DNA from 4 places in the Paenibacillus woosongensis genome. Region 1 is predicted to be linked to each of the others. Evidence: predicted binding sites of a transcription regulator. Region 1 holds the regulator's gene; each other region holds the start of a gene.

Region 1 (4,219 bases):
CGCTCGGGTATTTGCTGCCGGCCATATATCACAGCGTAAAGCACGACGAGAACGTTATGGTCAGTACGCACACGATCAATTTGCAGGAGCAGCTTCGCGAGCGGGACATCCCTTTGTTAACTGAGGTTGTGCCATTTCCATTTCGTGCGGCAGTATTTAAGGGAAGACAGCACTATTTGTGTCTGCGCAAATTTGAACATAAAATAAGTAGGAGAGATTTCGTTTCTCCCAAAGAAGATGTCATGACAGCAGCCCAGATGATCGTATGGCTGACTCAAACCGAAACGGGCGACGATGAGGAACTGAATTTGAGCAGCCGCGGCGGCGATTTCTGGGAAACGGTGGCCAGTGATTCCGATTCCTGCTTGGGGCGTTCCTGCCCATGGTTTCGCAAATGCTACTACCACCGGGCTAAACACGAGGCTGGCGTAGCTGATGTCGTTATCACGAACCATTCCAAGCTGTTTACGGATATTCAGGCAGGGCATCAGCTGCTGCCGGGGTACGAACGGCTGGTCATCGACGAAGCACATCATTTGGAAGATGTGGCAGGCAAGCATTTGGGGCTTCACATGAAATACTTTACGGTCGTACACACATTAACCCGCCTATTCAAGGACAGTAAGACAGGGCAGCTGCCTAATTTGAGAATGCAGCTGCAGAATACGCCCGGCGAGAAAGCCGCGGACTGGTGCACTGTAATCGATGGCATTTATCCTTCGCTGCTTGATGTGAAGGAAAGCTGGGACAAGCTGAGCGAAATGCTGTTCGCCCTAATGCCGGAACGAAGCGATGCGGCTCCTGGCGACCCGGGGCAATTTGTTCTTCGCTTGCTGCCGCACAAGAAACCTAAGGATTGGGATACGCTCAGTGCGCTAGAGAATCATATCTATGTGCTGCTGGGGGACATCGTCCGCAAAGGGGAACGGATGCTGAACGACATCCGGGACGAGCAGGAGGATTACGGGGCGGACAGCTTGCTGACGGATATCAGCGGTCTGCTCAAGGACTTGGCGACAGAGCGGGAAGCGATCCGTTCGTTTATGAAACTTGATGACGAGGACACCGTATACTGGATCGAAGGTAACGGGAATTACCGCAGCCGCTCCTTGCAGATTTACGCGGTTCCGATCGATGTGAGCCAGCAGCTCAAAAACTATTTCTTCGACAAAAAGAAGAGCGTGGTGATGACCTCGGCTACATTGTCCGTGGATAAGTCATTCCAGTACATGATCGAACAGCTTGGACTGCAGGAAGCCGCTGACAGCGACCGGCTGCTGACCTCCATGCTGCCTTCGCCGTTCAATTACAGAAACCAGGCGCTGCTCGTCATTCCGCGTGATTTCCCGAGCGTCAAAGGCAGCGTGGGGGATGAACATTTCGTGAAGATGCTGGTACAGTCGTTAGCCGAGACGGCTATAGCAACGCGCGGCCGGATGCTGGTGTTATTCACGTCATACCGGATGCTTCGCCAGGTCTATGACCCGCTGAAGGAGCAATTATCCTCCGAGGGAATTACCGTCATCGGCCAAGGTATGGATAGCGGCAGCCGCACGAAGCTGACCCGCAGATTCCAGGGCCAGGAAGCATCCGTGCTGCTCGGCACGAGCAGCTTCTGGGAAGGCGTGGACATACCGGGGGAGGCGCTGACCAGCCTAGCTATTGTCCGCCTGCCATTCCAGCCGCCGAACCATCCTCTCGTCGAGGCGAAGAGCGAAAGGCTTCAGAAGGAGAAGAAGAACCCATTCATGAAGCTGTCCGTGCCGCAGGCCGTCATCCGCTTCAAACAGGGGTTTGGACGCCTGGTGCGCTCTTCTCAGGATCGCGGGATAGTGGTGGTGTACGATACGCGCATCTTGGAATCTTACTACGGAAAATATTTCTTATATTCGCTGCCTGGGCCGAAGATGGAACATATGCCGACCGAGCAAATGGTACCGAGAATTTCCGAATGGCTGGATGTTCACGAAGTCCAGGGGGCAAAGGAGCAATAACCGTAATTCATATCGCGCCATTATAAGGGGAGAAAAGCTATGAAATCAGAAAAAATTTCCGATGCGGTTGTACGCAGATTGCCAGTGTATTTGCGTTTCCTCAATGAGCTGAGCCTTCGTGAAGTGCCTACGGTATCCTCTCAGGAATTGGGCCAGAAGCTTGATCTTAATCCTGCGCAAATCCGTAAGGACCTCGCTTATTTTGGGGATTTTGGCCGTAAAGGCATCGGCTACGACGTGTCTTATCTCATTGAAAAAATCCGGCAGATCCTCAATCTGGATCAGCAGATCAATGTAGCTCTAGTCGGAGCTGGTAATCTAGGCCAAGCGCTGTCTAACTATAATGCCTACCTGAAGGACAATATGAAAATCGTGGCGGTATTCGATGCCGCACCGTCCAAAATCGGCACCAAGATCAACAATATTACCGTTCAACCGATCGATGAGCTCGTGGAGACGGTACAAGCGATGAACATACGGATCGGTATCATTACGGTTCCTGATTTCGAGGCCCAGCGCGTGGCGGATCAGCTTGTTGCCGCCGGGATCGGAGCGATTCTTAACTTCGCGCCAACGATTTTGAAGGTGCCATCGGAGGTAAGAATACATGCGGCTGATTTCACGACGGACCTGCTCAGTCTTGCCTATTATTTGAATGACGGAAAGGAACTTACTTCGAATGAGTCGTAAACTGCTAATCACAAACGGTACGTTTGCCGTGCTGGAAGAACAAGAACCTGTCGTTAACGGTTATATGCTCGTTGAGGACGACCTTATTACCTATATTGGCTCCGAGCGCCCGGAAGGCAGCGAGAATGCGGAAGTTATGGACGGAAAAGGCCTGTTGTTTTTGCCTGGTCTGATCAATACGCACGGTCATGCGGCCATGTCGCTGCTGCGCGGTTACGGGGACGATATGGTGCTGCAAAAATGGCTGCAGGAGAAAATGTGGCCGATGGAAGCGAAGTTCACACGTAATGACGTGTACTGGGGAACTGCGCTGTCCGTACTGGAGATGATTAAGGGGGGAACGACAACCTTCCTTGATATGTATGATCATATGGACAAGGTCGCACAGGTGACGGAGGAATCCGGCATCCGCGGGGTACTAATGCGCGGGGCGATCGGGCTGTGCCCGCCTGACGTACAGAAGCAGAAGCTGGATGAAGCGGTTGCTTTTGCCCGCAATTGGCACGGCAAAGCGGACGGCCGGATTACGGCGATGATTTCGCCACACGCGCCTTATACTTGCCCGCCGGATTACATTGAGCAGTTCGTGCAGGCTGCACATGATCTCGACTTGCCAATGCATACACATATGTCGGAGACGCAGGCCGAGGTGGAGCAGAACGTCGCCGATTACGGGGCAAGACCGGTGGAGCATTTGCTTAAGCTGGGCATGTTCTCGCGCCCGACCCTGCTTGCGCACGGCGTTCATTTGACAGATGAAGAGATTGAAGTGCTCGCTGCCCATAAAGTTGCGATTTCACACAATCCAGGCAGCAATCTGAAGCTGGCTAGCGGCGTAGCGCGGGTTCCTGAACTGCTGAAGGCAGGAGTTACCGTTTCGCTCGGTACCGACGGCGCAGCGAGCAACAATAATTTAGACATGTTTGAAGAGATTCGACTCGCCGCTTTGATTCACAAAGGGGTATCAGGAGATCCGACGGCTGTGCCGGCGCTGGAGGCACTGCGGATGGGGACAGAATACGGGGCCCAATCCGTGTTCCTTAACAATACGGGCAAACTTGCCGCAGGAATGAAAGCGGATTTCATTGCGCTCAACACCGAGCAGGCTCATTTTGTGCCGAGAACCGATTACGTTTCTCATGTCGTATATTCCGCTGGACCGAAAGATGTAGAGCATGTATGGGTTGACGGGAAGCAAATCGTGAAGCACGGCGCGTGCCTCACCCTGGATGAAGAGCGGATTCGCCATGAGGCACAGGCGGCTTTTGAAGGTCTGTTATCCAGATAGCCTCAAGCTTGTTTAGGAAAGGAAGAGAAGGTTGAAGAAGAGAACCAAATGGATCCTGCTTTCTATCCTCATTCTGCTGCTTGTGCTCTTTGGCCTTCATCGTTTTTATGTATACGTCATGCAGGATACTTGGAATGAGGAATCAGCGGCGATTCAGACGGCTAAACAGCAAACGGGCATCGTATCGGTCGACAAGACGTGGAAATCGGTGTGGGACGAGGTATGCTGGGTAGTTCAAGGACAAAAC
Region 2 (4,219 bases), 2.3 Mb from region 1:
TATTCCACAAGCGATCCGATCCGGCGCAGTATGTTCAGTTTGTCCCGCTTGAGCTCTCGCCCAAAAATGGAGATCGAACCGCTCGTCGGCTGAATCAGTCCGAGCAGCATGCGGATCGTTGTCGTCTTGCCCGCTCCGTTCGGTCCGAGGAAGCCATAAATATCTCCCTTGGAGATTTCCAGGTTTAGTTGATCAACGGCCGTCCGGCCGCGGTATTTCTTCGTTAATCCCTTGGTTTGAATGATCAGTTCGCTCACTATAAATCACCTCGGTAACCAGCATAGCTTCCGAAGTTTAAATGCAGCGGAGGTTGAAGTTTAAATTTAGGTTAAGAAGCGGGACAGATGACGAACCGGGTACCTTTGGCTGAGGATTCCGCATCGAGGCGAAGCCCCATCTCCCGTAGCAGCAGCTCTACGATGGCCAGACCCAGACCTGCGCCCTTGGCTGCTGAAGCGGCATCAAGGCCTGGACCGCGATCCGAAATAATCAGAGCGGGGTATCCCTTCCAGCGAGCTGTATGGATGCCTACATACTTGCCTGAACCGGCGTGGCGGACGACGTTCTGGAACAGGTTATCCAGGACGCGGCGAAAGCCCTGCGTGTCGACCGCCCACCTCAGGGGTTCATCGGGGAGATCGATGTCCACGCTCATGCCGGCCTTTTCCCAGACGGGGTACCAGGCGGCAGCGCTCTCCCTGACGATGCGGTGTACGTCCTGCTGCTCCATGGACAAGGCGTATTTCCCGCTGGTGAGCAAATTATAGGACAATAAATGATCGATCAGGTGGTCGAGGTCGTCCAGCTTGGCCTCCATCAAAGCTAAAGATTGCCGACCTTGCGCGGATAAAGGCTCTTTACCCATGGAATAGAGATGCCCGGCGAGCACGGTCAGCGGCGTACGCAGGTCATGGGACAGGTTGGCGATCAGATTCTTGCGCAGCTCCTCCTCCTTGCGCTCTCGTCTGCGGCCCTCCTCCAATTGGTTCACCATATGATTAAAGGCCTGCTCCAGCCTGCCGATTTCATCCGGGCGCCCTTCTTCCGTAGGCGACGGAAGCCCGTTCTCTCCGACGCGTGTCATGGCCGCTTCCAGCCGGAGAAGGCGTTTGCGGATGTCCCGGAAGAACAAATAGGACAGCAATATGAAGATGCCGAAGATGAGCGCCATGAACAAGCCATAGAACCGGGAATCGCTAGGACGGCCTTGGGGCGTCAAATAGGAGCGCGGCAGCTCGAAGACCATGAATCCCTGCTTCGCCTGCTCGTCTCCTCCGATTAAGGCCACGACGGTGTAGGGGTCGGCATTGATTCCAGCCTTCATGAAGGCAATGGTATCCTCCGCCGACCACTGCTTGGGCAGCGCTGCCTGTACAGGCAGCTGAAGCTGCGTGATCCCCGCGCCGTCAACCCAGAACAGCGCGGCATCAGGGTATTCCTCCTTCAGCGCGGAGAGCCTGGCATCGATTTCCGCGGGGGAGGCTGCGGCCAGCGCCTTGGCGTGCTTATGCCACATCTGCTCCAGCTCATAGGCAGAGCCGTAAGGCAGCTGGTAGGTTTCCTGCCCGCCCGGCATCAGCATCCGGTTAACGGCCCAAGAGGCCATGAAGCTGGCTGGAATCAGCACGGGGATAAATACGAGAGCCGTGACGATGATCAGCACGTATCGCGATAAGAGGGAAGTGCGAAGGCGCTGCAAAGGGCTTTGTTTTATAAATCTCATGCCCGCACCCTGTATCCGATGCCGCGGATTGTTTCGATAATTTCCGGGGCGGCGGGATCGCGCTCGATTTTTTCACGCAAATGCCGAATATGTACCATCAGAGTCTTATCGCCTTCCAGGTAGGGTTCTCCCCATACGGCTTCATAAATTTGCTCCTTCGTCATGATTTGACCGAGGTGGCGCAGCAGGTAATGGAAGATATGGAACTGCTTCCCTGTAAGCAGAATCTCTTCTCCGGTATTCTGGTCGATAATGAGGTTCTCGCGTTCATGGACGAGCAGATGCCGCAGTCTGAGCGGTTCCGGGGAAGCATGGCCGCTGCGGCGGAGCAGCACTTCAATTCGGGCAGCGAGCTCGTCCGGATGAAAGGGCTTCGTCAGGTAGTCATCCGCGAATTCCAGGCCTTGCAGCTTATCATCAATCGAGGTTCTGGCCGACAGCATCAATATGGGCAGATTCGGGTGCTGCTTCTTGAGCCGCTGTCCGACCGTGAAGCCGTCCAAGCCGGGCAGCATGACATCGAGAATGGCGAGCCGGCAGGAATCGGCGTGTTCCAGGGCATGCTCTCCGCTCGTCAGCCAGGTTACACGGTAGCCGCGGTCCTGCAGGGTTTCGTTAACCCACTTTCCGATCTCGGGATCGTCTTCAATATATAGCAAATGAATGGAATTCATCATCAATAAACCTCCTTTAGCTCCTATTGTGACAAATCTGCATAAAAAAATAAACTGTGCTGGCAAAGCACCTGCATCCTTGTGATTGTAATCACAAGTTGTCGGGGCGGCCTGTGCTACTTTGAATATGAGAATGGTTTTCATTCAAATTTGAAGAAATGCGGTGAGGGCTTATGGGGAAAAAGATCGATTTGCATAAAACAGTCTACGAGTTATGCACGGCCGATCCTGAAATCATCGATATCATGGTGGGCTTGGGCTTCGAGCAGCTGGCCAAGCCGGGGATGCTGCAGAGCGCGGGGCGCTTTATGACGATCCCCCAGGGAGCCAGGCTGCGCAAGGTGGAGCTCGATGCGATCAAGGACGCGTTCCGCGCCAAGGGCTATGAAATCACGGAGTGAGCTCAGGCGGCGCGTTGTATGTCCGGAGTTCAGGATATTTTTTAAATAATAGGCTTATAAATAGAGGAGGATACGGCGATGAGCGAAATGATCAACAATCGCGAGCATGCAGTACCGGAGCAAGGACGCCGGCAAGAACTGCTGAAGGAGATCATTAAGGAGCTGCATGAAGGGAAGAGCGTGGAGGAGGTCAAGGCCCGGTTCGAGGAAGCAGTCGGGGACGTGACAGTAGCGGAAATATCAGCGATGGAGCAAGCCTTGATGGAGGAGGAGGGCATCCCAGTCTCCGAGGTGCAGCGCCTGTGCTCTGTGCACACGGCTATTTTTAAAGGCTCGATTGAGGAAATTCACCGTTCGTCCAAGCCGGAAGAGCAGCCGGGGCATCCTGTTCATACCTTGAAGCTGGAGAATCGCGAGATTGAGCGGCATGTCAATTTCCGGCTGGAGCTGCATAAGGACAAATTCCGCCGGGAGGACAGCACGGAAATCGTCTATAAGCTGGTGGAGGATTTAAATCTGCTGCTAGATCTCGATAAACACTATAGCCGCAAGGAAAATTTGCTGTTCCCGTATTTAGAGAAATACGGCATCTATGGCCCGACCAAGGTGATGTGGGGTGTAGACGATGCCATTCGTGCGATGATCAAGGAAGTGAAAGAGAAGCTGCTGAGTTACAACGGTGACCGCGCCGATAAGGATATACTCATCATCGATCTGGAGCGCGTGATTACTGAGGTAAACGAGATGATTTTCAAAGAAGAGAATATTTTGCTGCCGATGGCCTTGGAGAAGCTGACGGAGGACGAGTGGGTAAAAATAGCCGCCGAGAGCGATGAGATCGGCTATTGCCTGACTGCCCCGGAACAGAAATGGGTTCCCGAGCGTGTGCCGCTCCCGTACGACGAAGGTACGGAGGGAGCGGAGAACGGCCAGCTTCCAGTGGGGCTGATCCACTTCGAGACAGGAATTCTGACCGCCGCGCAGCTGGAAGCGATAATGAATCATCTGCCTGTCGATCTTACCTTCATTGACGAGCAGGATGTTGTCCGGTATTTCTCGCACGGGAAGGAGCGCATTTTCGCCCGGACCAAGGCCGTCATCGGCCGTACGGTGCAAAACTGCCATCCTCCGCAAAGCGTGCATGTCGTGAATGAGCTGCTGGCGGATTTCAAGGCCGGACGGAAGGACTCGGAGGACTTCTGGATTCCGTTTAAGGATAAGTTCGTGTATATCCGGTATTTCGCGGTTCGCAGCGCTGAAGGACGATACATGGGCACCTTGGAATTCACGCAAAATATCGCGCCAATTCAAGCACTCGAAGGTCAGAAGCGAATATTGTCTTGAACTTGGTATAAATGGTATGCTCGCCTATAATATGCAACCCCGTCTTCGGCGGGGTTTTTTGCTGGGAAATTGTAGGA
Region 3 (4,219 bases), 170 kb from region 1:
ATCAGCTCGGTTCCCCGTTCCACCGTCGTTGTCGATGGATCCGGCTCAACATCCGAGAACACTTCGATTGCAACTGGAGTTTGGCGCTGACGCAAATAATGCTCGACTCTTTCTACATATCCGAGTTTGACCATCATCGGGTCGGTTACGATCAGCACCCGGCTGATGTCCGGCATTTTGGCTAGATATTGCGTCGAATTTTTCTCGAAATAGATTTTGCTTGGAACCTTGAACCACTGCATATTCACGGTACGACGATTCACCCTTTTCACATTGATCAAATTAACAGCCGTAACGTTCGACGAAGTCGAGTTGCGTCCGTAAGATCCGCAGCCCAGCGTAAGCGACGGCAGGTTCGTATTATAGATGTCCCCGATCCCGCCTTGCGAAGACGGCTGGTTGACCAGAATCCGGCAGGTCGGCATGCGGTCTGAAAATTTTTGAATGATGTCTTCATTGTTCGAATGGATAACCGACGAGTGCCCCATGCCTCCAAATTGCACAACTTCCAGCGCACGATCGATGCCTTGCTCCGCTGTTTTCACTTTGTAGCAGGCGAGCACGGGGCTCAATTTCTCGGCAGACAACGGGAATTTAGGGCCTACGCCTTCGATTTCGGCTACCAGGATTTTTGTTCCCGCAGGCACTTCAATGCCGCACAGTTCGGCGATCTTCGTAGCAGGCTGACCCACAATCGTCGGGTTCACTGCGCATTTATCCGCAATGATCGCGCCGGCCGTTAATTTGGCAGCTTCCTCTTTGTTAACGAAATAGCAGCCGTTCGCAATCATTTTTTTCTTCACTTGGTCGAAGATCGGTTCTTCGATAATGACCGCTTGCTCGGAAGCACAAATCATGCCGTTGTCAAAGGTCTTGGATAAAATAAGGTCGTTGACCGCTTGATCCAGATCAGCGCTTTTCTCAATGAAGCAAGGTACGTTGCCAGGACCAACGCCCAGCGCCGGTTTGCCGCAGCTGTACGCCGCTTTAACCATCGCGGAGCCGCCGGTAGCCAGAATGCAGGCTACGTCAGGATGATTCATCAATGCATTCGTACGGTCCATGGACGGATCCTCGATCCATTGGATACAGTCCGCTGGCGCGCCATGTTTGACCGCAGCTTCCAGCAAAATTTTCGCGGCTTCTGCGCTGCAGCGCTGTGCAGATGGATGAAAGCCGAAGATGATCGGGTTGCGGGTCTTGATCGCGATCATCGCTTTGAAAATCGTCGTGGATGTCGGGTTGGTCACTGGGGTAATCCCCATAATAATGCCAACTGGCTCGGCGATTTTCTGGAAGCTGTCGTAAGGGTTATCCTCGATGACGCCAACTGTCTTGTCGTACTTGATGCTGTTGTGGATGTACTCTGTCGCGAACATATTCTTGATGATCTTGTCTTCATATACTCCGCGGCCAGTTTCCTCTACAGCCATCTTCGCTAAATACATGTGCTTGTCGAGGCCGGCAAGCGCCATCGCCTGAACGATCTTGTCAATTTGCTCTTGATTCAATTCCATAAACGCTTCGGTCGCCTTTTTCGCTTTGTCGATCAGGGATTGGATGTAATCCTCTGCGGTAGGCTGCTGCTTTGTGGTCACATTGTTCTTTACGGCCATTTCTCTCATCCTCCTAATTTCATATGGACCAACCAGGGAAGTCTCTCTAGGGTGCGTTGCCTATTGTGAATATTTTCACTTTCTGGCTTATCCATCGGAAGCTTTAGCTTCTCTTTTGTTACCTCAATCATAACACAGGATTTTGGGTTTGTATAGTGAATGTTTTCACAATCTTTAAAGAAATGAAAATTTTCATCTTTATAGTTTGTTTTTCATTCCGTACTTTCAACGATGGTTCATGAATTTAATTTCATAGACCGCCCTGTTCTGCAATGAGTTTTTAGACGATTAGGTAGTGAAAATAGTCACAATGTTAGAATTTAGACACTTTTGAGGCCTTGCAAGCCGCCCCAAAGCTTGAAGTTCGGTATATAATTAATTTAAATTAATTTAAAATTTTCAGAAAAATTTGGAGCATGAGGGGGATTTAAAAATGACTCAATTCGCAACGGCAACCCCGCCCCGTGGGAATACGAGCTGCTTTACGGAGCAAAACTTCAACCGGCTTCTCGTAACCATGAAAGACAAGACGTATCCGGAAGGAACGCATCTGTTCTGGGAAGGAGACTTCTCCGACAAGCTGTTCTTCGTTAAGCGAGGGCGCATTAAATTGACCAAATCCACGGACGAAGGCAAGGAGCTTATTCTATATATGTACGGGCGCGGAGACATGGTTGGCCAGGCCGATCCCTTCTTCAGCTCGAAGCACAGCTTTACCGCCGAAGTCATCGAGGACAGTGAAATCGGCATTATTGAACAAAAAGATCTCGAAATCATGATCTGCCAGCATTGCGACTTTGCCATTGACTTCATGAAATGGATGGGCATCCATCACCGTCTGACGCAGACCAAGTTCCGCGACTTGATGATGTACGGCAAGCCGGGAGCGCTTTGCTCCACCCTGATCCGTCTCAGCAATACCTATGGCGAGAAGCAAGGCGACAATATTCTGATTAACAAGAAAATTACGCATACGGATCTGTCCAACATGATCGGTGCAACCCGCGAAAGCGTCAACCGGATGCTCAGCGATTTGCGCAAGAAGGATGCGCTGGAATATGTGAACGGCATGATCCTTATTAAAGACCTTGTCATGCTGCAGGACATTTGCCACTGTGAGCTATGCCCCAACGAAATATGCCGGATTTAATGATGGTAAGACGCAAGGAAGCAACCTCATCTCGGGCCGGGAGGAGGTTGCTTTTCATTTTGCTGCAAGGCAGTTCCTGCGAGACTTATATTTGCTGCTTGTTGGAATCCGCACCCGCATTCGCCGGCTCATTGCCGCTTCCTCGCGCCTCTTCCTGTTCCCGGTACTCGGTCGGAGTTACGCCGGTATAGCGCTGGAATACCTTGGAGAAATAACGCCTGTCGCTATAGCCGACCAGGGCGCCGATTTCGGTTACGCTGCGGGAAGTCAACCTTAGCATCGTCTTGGCAAGCTCCATGCGCTGTTTTCGCAAATGTTCAACGAACGTCTCCCCGTAATGGTTCTTAAACAGATGACTGAAATAGCTAGAACTGATATTCAGGTGATTCGCAATGTCGTCGACCCCAATGTCCGTACTCAAATTGCGCTGAATATATTCTCCGGCCGAAATCATCAGCAGCTCGCTGGATTTCTTATTGATCTCAAGCTCCCTGATGTGGCTCTCCAGCTCCGAGATCACGTTCAGCAAATCCTTCACGTTCTGGCTGTGCTGCAAATGCTGCCACATCTTCCCCTCTTCCCGGGAGTTCATAAAATCAAGCTCGCGCATTTCCCGGAGCAGATGAATAATGCTATATTGCAAAAACTTCTCGATTCCCAGCGCCGAACGCTCGGAAATATGCGGCAAATTGGCCTTCAACTGCCCAAGCCCCTGCTCGACCTTCGATTTGTCGTACATTTTCAGACCTGAAGTGATTTCCTCAACAAGCTGCCATTCCGACACCGCAGCCGCATCGCGCGCCAGCGCGTCCTCCGTCATAGGGAGCAGCTGTTCATGGCCCGCTTGCAGCATTAAGCCGCGCTGCAGCTTCATATACGTCTGGGACAGTCCCCCGATCTCCAGGGGCCCCTGCTCCCAAGCCAGACTGACCGTTAGCTTGATATGGTCCTTGACCGCCCGCTGGATTTCCCGGGCCCACTCCTGCATCTGCGGTGAGCTGGCAGCATTACCCGAACGCTCGAACTGCAGCAGGACGCACCACTCCCCCTGGCGCATTTGGACCACTGTATAATGAGGCTTCTGGCCCGGAATTGCCTCCTGCAGCACATTGCGCACCGCAAAATTCCACAGCTTGCGCTCCTGCTCCGTCCATGACACGGTACGCTGCGCATAATCGTCCAAGTCTACCAGGAACAGAGCGTATTGAAGCTCCCTGCCCCGCTCCTCCTCCAAACCCCATCGGGGCACATCGGCCGCAAAGCCCATCAGCACGTCGAACATCATTTTCTCGTTTGCGAGTCCGATCATCCTTTGCAGCTGCCGCTCCGCACAGCGCTTCTCCGACCGGCGCGAGCGGACTTCATCCGCAAGCTTGCCAATCGCCGCTTCCAGCTCTGTATAATTGATCGGCTTCAGAATATAGTCCTTCACTCCGTGCTGCAGCGCAAGCCG
Region 4 (4,219 bases), 280 kb from region 1:
GTACTCTTCTCTTTCACACAGCCGATCGGTATCCAGCCGTTTAACGTTTCTGAAGAGAAAAATGGTTCTGTAGAAAAGAATTGCAGCTCCCCTGCCACAAATTTCTCACAGGATTTGTATTTAGCTGTAGAGAAGAAATCCTTGACCTCGGACCAGCTGATTCCGCCGTTATCCGTCGTGTACAGCTTGGGAATGCCTGAGCTGATCATACTAACATAGCCATGCATCCGGTCCCGGAACACCATGGAAAGCTCGGTTCCGGAGCTCGGAAGCAGATGTTCGAGAGCGGCATCCGAAGAAGAGAGGCTGCCCATGATTTTGGACCATGTCGCTCCCCCGTCTTCCGTTTGGTACAGCGTCTTTTCTTCCTTTTCCGGATAAGATTTCGCCGCTAATATCCAGCCATGTGAATCGTCCGTGAAATAAATCGCAGCAACCTGCTCCGATCCCGGAAGAGCAGCGATTTTCCAGGTAGCTCCGCCGTCACGGGTACGCAGCACAATCGCATCGCTTGAGCCGACAGAATTGCGAACAATCCAGCCATATGTTTCGTTATAAAAGAAAATATCACGATTGTATTTAGGATGATACGGAAATTGCACGGAAGCGGCCGGTGATATGCTTGTCCAGGTTTTGCCGCTATTCTGCGTAAGATACAGGCGCAGCTCACTGCGAGTCGACCCCCAGGCAATGCCCGCATTCTCGCTAAGCAGATGGAAGTCAGTCAGCCTCGTCTGAATTTGATACTGCTTCCCGTCTTCTGTATTGGCGGCTGTCTGCTCCGTTAGTACCTGTGGATTCTCAATCGTAATGACTTGCCCTTCCTCAACGGGTTCATCCTGAACCGGACTTACTGTCTCGCCTTGCTGGGAGGAACATGCTGTCAAGAGCAGGCAAGAAATCAGCAGCGCTCCGGTTAATTTATACCATAAACTCAACTATCTGCACCTCGCTTACCAGGTTCAAGCTGCATTTCATATTATATCATAAGATAGAAATCATAGATTAATAGCTTCCAGTAAGGAAATTACAAGCGGGAATCCCCAGCAAAATTGACGGAGAAATGCTGCTCCGGCTTATAAACGGCAAAAGCATAACCCTTATCCGTTAAATATTGAATGATTTGCGGCAAGGTTTCGACCGTCTGCTCTTTCTCATGCATCAAAATAACCTCTACGTCCCGATGCGCCTGGCGTTTGACTTCTTGCATGATTTTATCCGGCTTCCCCGTGTATTTCCAATCCTTGGAGTCTATCGTCCAATCCCACATTTTAAAACCTGCCTTCACGATATCGTTGCGGAACTCCTTGCCAATCTGCGGTTTGCTGCCGTAGGGCGCGCGTATGAGCCAAGGAGCAGTTCCAGTTATATTCTCAACCATTCCCTGTACCTTCTTAAATTCCCTCAGGAAATTAGCGGAGCTGCCGCTGTTGTACAATATCTTTTTATTATGGGTCATGCTATGTAAACCGATGTAATTACCCTGTTCAGATGCGGCTTTAATGGAACTCTCATAACCTTTAATCTGGTTGCCGATGACAAAAAATGTAGCATGAATGCCATGTTCGTTCAGTATGGCTACAATATCGTCAGTATACTTGCTTGGACCGTCATCAAAGGTCAGGTAAGCCACTTTAGGTTGGGCAGCTTTGGGTGGTTTGGACGGATCATTAGCGCCGGCTGGTGAATTTTTGCTGTTCTGCGGTTCATGGTTATTCTTCGAGGGCTGCGTGGATTCAAAATCAGGCTCGGCTTCCGCGGGAATTTGGTCTGGAAGCTGGGTTTTCTCGTTGCCTCCGGCTAATTTAGGGATAACAACTGAAGCGCTGTTCGTTTTAACAGATTTGAAATTGATGTGCGATATCCCTACGAGTGCGGACATAATTAAAGCCACAGAGGATAATACTAATGCCAATAAAATAATAGGCTGTCTGAATTTTTTACGCGGCCTTTTGATAATTTTTTTTCTAGTTTCCATCTGGTTGTTATTCGACATCATCATGCTTGATCACCATTTCCCTCTCTCCATGTGTATTACTAGAATAATATAAAAAGAGGGGTTACGTCCTTACAGAAAGGTTACCCTCTGGTTACAAAGTTCTCATTTAGAATCTGTGAAAAAACTCAAAAAATAGCAAAACCTCGACGTATTCCATGTTGAAGTCCGCAGCGTAATGCTCAAATTTTAGCCATTAAAACTTAAGCTACATACTTTTAATTTGAAATGATTCATGTACAATGAAATTAGGTGAATACATATTCGTCATATGTTTAGAAGGAGATGAAAAATTGACAACACAATTGCGATCTAGCCGAGTTGTTATTATTGGAACAGGTGCTGTAGGAGCGACCACGGCTTATACATTGCTCCTTCGCGAAAGGGTATCCGAGCTGGTGCTTATCGACGCCAACAAAGACAGAGCCCTTGGAGAAGCCCTGGACATGAATCATGGCCTCCCCTTTACCGGCGGCGTCAAGCTGTGGGCGGGCGATTACAGCGATTGCAAAGACGCTGACATCATCATCATCGCGGCCGGAGCCTCTCAAGCGCCTGGCGAGACGCGGATTGACCTGCTTAAGCGCAATGCGGGAATTTTCGACAGCATTATCAAGAATATCGTAAAATACAATAATCACGGGATCATTCTCGTTGCAACCAATCCTGTGGACATTCTGTCATACGTATCCCTCAAGAAAAGCGGCTTCCCATCCAATCGCGTAATCGGTTCCGGTACGCTTCTGGACAGCGCACGCTTCCGTTATTTGATCGGCCAGAACAAGAAAATCAACCCGCGCAGCATTCATGCGCACATTATCGGCGAACACGGCGACACGGAGGTTCCGCTCTGGAGCCTGGCCAACGTCGCAGGCATCGATCTGGAATTCACCGAGGAAGAACGCACCAACATTTTTAACAGCACCAAAAATGCAGCCTATGAAATCATCAATGCCAAAGGTGCTACCTTCTATGCTATCGCGCTTGCACTGGATCGGATCGTCACTTCCATTCTTCAGGACGAAGGCTCCGTGCTCAATGTCTCTACCCTGTTGAGCAACTATAACGGGGTGTCCGACGTATATCTTGGGGTGCCAAGCATCGTTGACCGCACAGGGGTGCGTGAAGTGCTTGACTTGAAGCTCAGCGGAGAGGAGCTGGAGAAATTCCAGCATTCCGCGAATAAGCTAAAATCCGAAATCGAAAAATTGGAGTTATAAGACGACAAACCTGGGGTTCTTCGACCTCAGGTTTGTTTGCGCATTAAGGCATTGTTAGATTAGAAACAAATGTTTGTGCCAAGTCTCGCATATACACCGTTCACGCAGTTGGCTAAACAGACGGGGACACCGCCTATGAGCGTTACGGTATTTCTCACCGAAACAGTTAGTCATTAAGGTGTGCAGGTCTTCTCTGCCTAGGGACGGAACACGATTGGTTCTCCCTCGCCTATCTTCTAGAAAACTCTTATTATGAGTGAGAATCAGCATACATACCGTATCTTTTCTTTCTTTGCCTGGTCAAGTCAAATCTAACGTCAAGTCTATCGATAAATTAATCATCGAATATATCAAAGATGTGTCTTTGTATTCCCATTTAATTAATGTCGTTAACCATCAAGTGTAGTTAATGACATTAACCATATGAATTAGAACGGAACATCGTCATCGTTCGGATCAGCCTTCTTCTCGGCAATCCGCTTCGCTACGACCTCAAACGGCTCCGGCTGCAGCAGTTCCACTGGAGAAAAGGCTTTATCGAACACGAATGAATCTCCCTCTAATATTACAGCGTAACGGCCGTTCAGCTGGGCAATATGGATTTGGTCGCCGAATTCGGCGAGGCGTCCTTTGACAAGCGTATCCCCGATTCTGAATTTAAGCTCGATTTCCGGTTTAATTTCCACAATACGCTCAGCAGCCTCCACGACCTGCTCAGGCTCCCATTTTGCCTGAATATCTCTTTTCTCGCTCACAGCCCACAGCTCCAGCTCTTTCTCCATCAGCTGGCGTTCCTCTTCATTCTCGTCCGGCCATTTCTCTTCAACATAGGTCTGTACATACTCCATGACCTGCTCATTAACGATCTCAGGAATGGACATCTCATAGCTGACAAATTTAAGGAAAATAGATTTTGCTGCCTTCGCTGATTCAACAGCGCCTTTTTACCGGAATGAATTTACTAGACCGAGCTGTATGTTGAATGATATATATAGTGACTAGG

What was found. The regulator Rex, encoded in region 1, represses fermentation and respiration genes when NADH is low (regulators of the CRP and FNR family bind a similar motif). The targets are predictions, from matches to a motif close to TTGTGAAATATTTCACAA.
Region 2: QNH46_RS00870 (DUF1858 domain-containing protein) is a predicted target of Rex. The motif match lies at 2,477-2,494, and genes of this name have one in related genera.
Region 3: adhE (bifunctional acetaldehyde-CoA/alcohol dehydrogenase) is a predicted target of Rex. The motif match lies at 1,680-1,697, and genes of this name have one in related genera.
Region 4: QNH46_RS13030 (L-lactate dehydrogenase) is a predicted target of Rex. The motif match lies at 2,113-2,130, and genes of this name have one in related genera.

Annotation. Positions count from the first base shown of each region.
Region 1 is NZ_CP126084.1:3,132,565-3,136,783, reverse strand. It holds gene dinG (ATP-dependent DNA helicase DinG) at 1-1,994, shown strand, start outside; gene QNH46_RS14315 (redox-sensing transcriptional repressor Rex) at 2,034-2,684, shown strand; gene QNH46_RS14310 (amidohydrolase) at 2,674-3,972, shown strand; gene QNH46_RS14305 (cell wall elongation regulator TseB-like domain-containing protein) at 4,004-4,219, shown strand, end outside.
Region 2 is NZ_CP126084.1:175,071-179,289, forward strand. It holds gene QNH46_RS00855 (ABC transporter ATP-binding protein) at 1-257, opposite strand, end outside; gene QNH46_RS00860 (sensor histidine kinase) at 329-1,723, opposite strand; gene QNH46_RS00865 (response regulator transcription factor) at 1,720-2,397, opposite strand; gene QNH46_RS00870 (DUF1858 domain-containing protein) at 2,571-2,798, shown strand; gene QNH46_RS00875 (DUF438 domain-containing protein) at 2,877-4,142, shown strand.
Region 3 is NZ_CP126084.1:3,298,572-3,302,790, forward strand. It holds gene adhE (bifunctional acetaldehyde-CoA/alcohol dehydrogenase) at 1-1,616, opposite strand, end outside; gene QNH46_RS15210 (Crp/Fnr family transcriptional regulator) at 2,050-2,766, shown strand; gene QNH46_RS15215 (response regulator) at 2,852-4,219, opposite strand, start outside.
Region 4 is NZ_CP126084.1:2,852,550-2,856,768, forward strand. It holds gene QNH46_RS13020 (WD40/YVTN/BNR-like repeat-containing protein) at 1-938, opposite strand, end outside; gene QNH46_RS13025 (polysaccharide deacetylase family protein) at 1,028-1,894, opposite strand; gene QNH46_RS13030 (L-lactate dehydrogenase) at 2,239-3,216, shown strand; gene QNH46_RS13035 (DUF3900 domain-containing protein) at 3,645-4,097, opposite strand.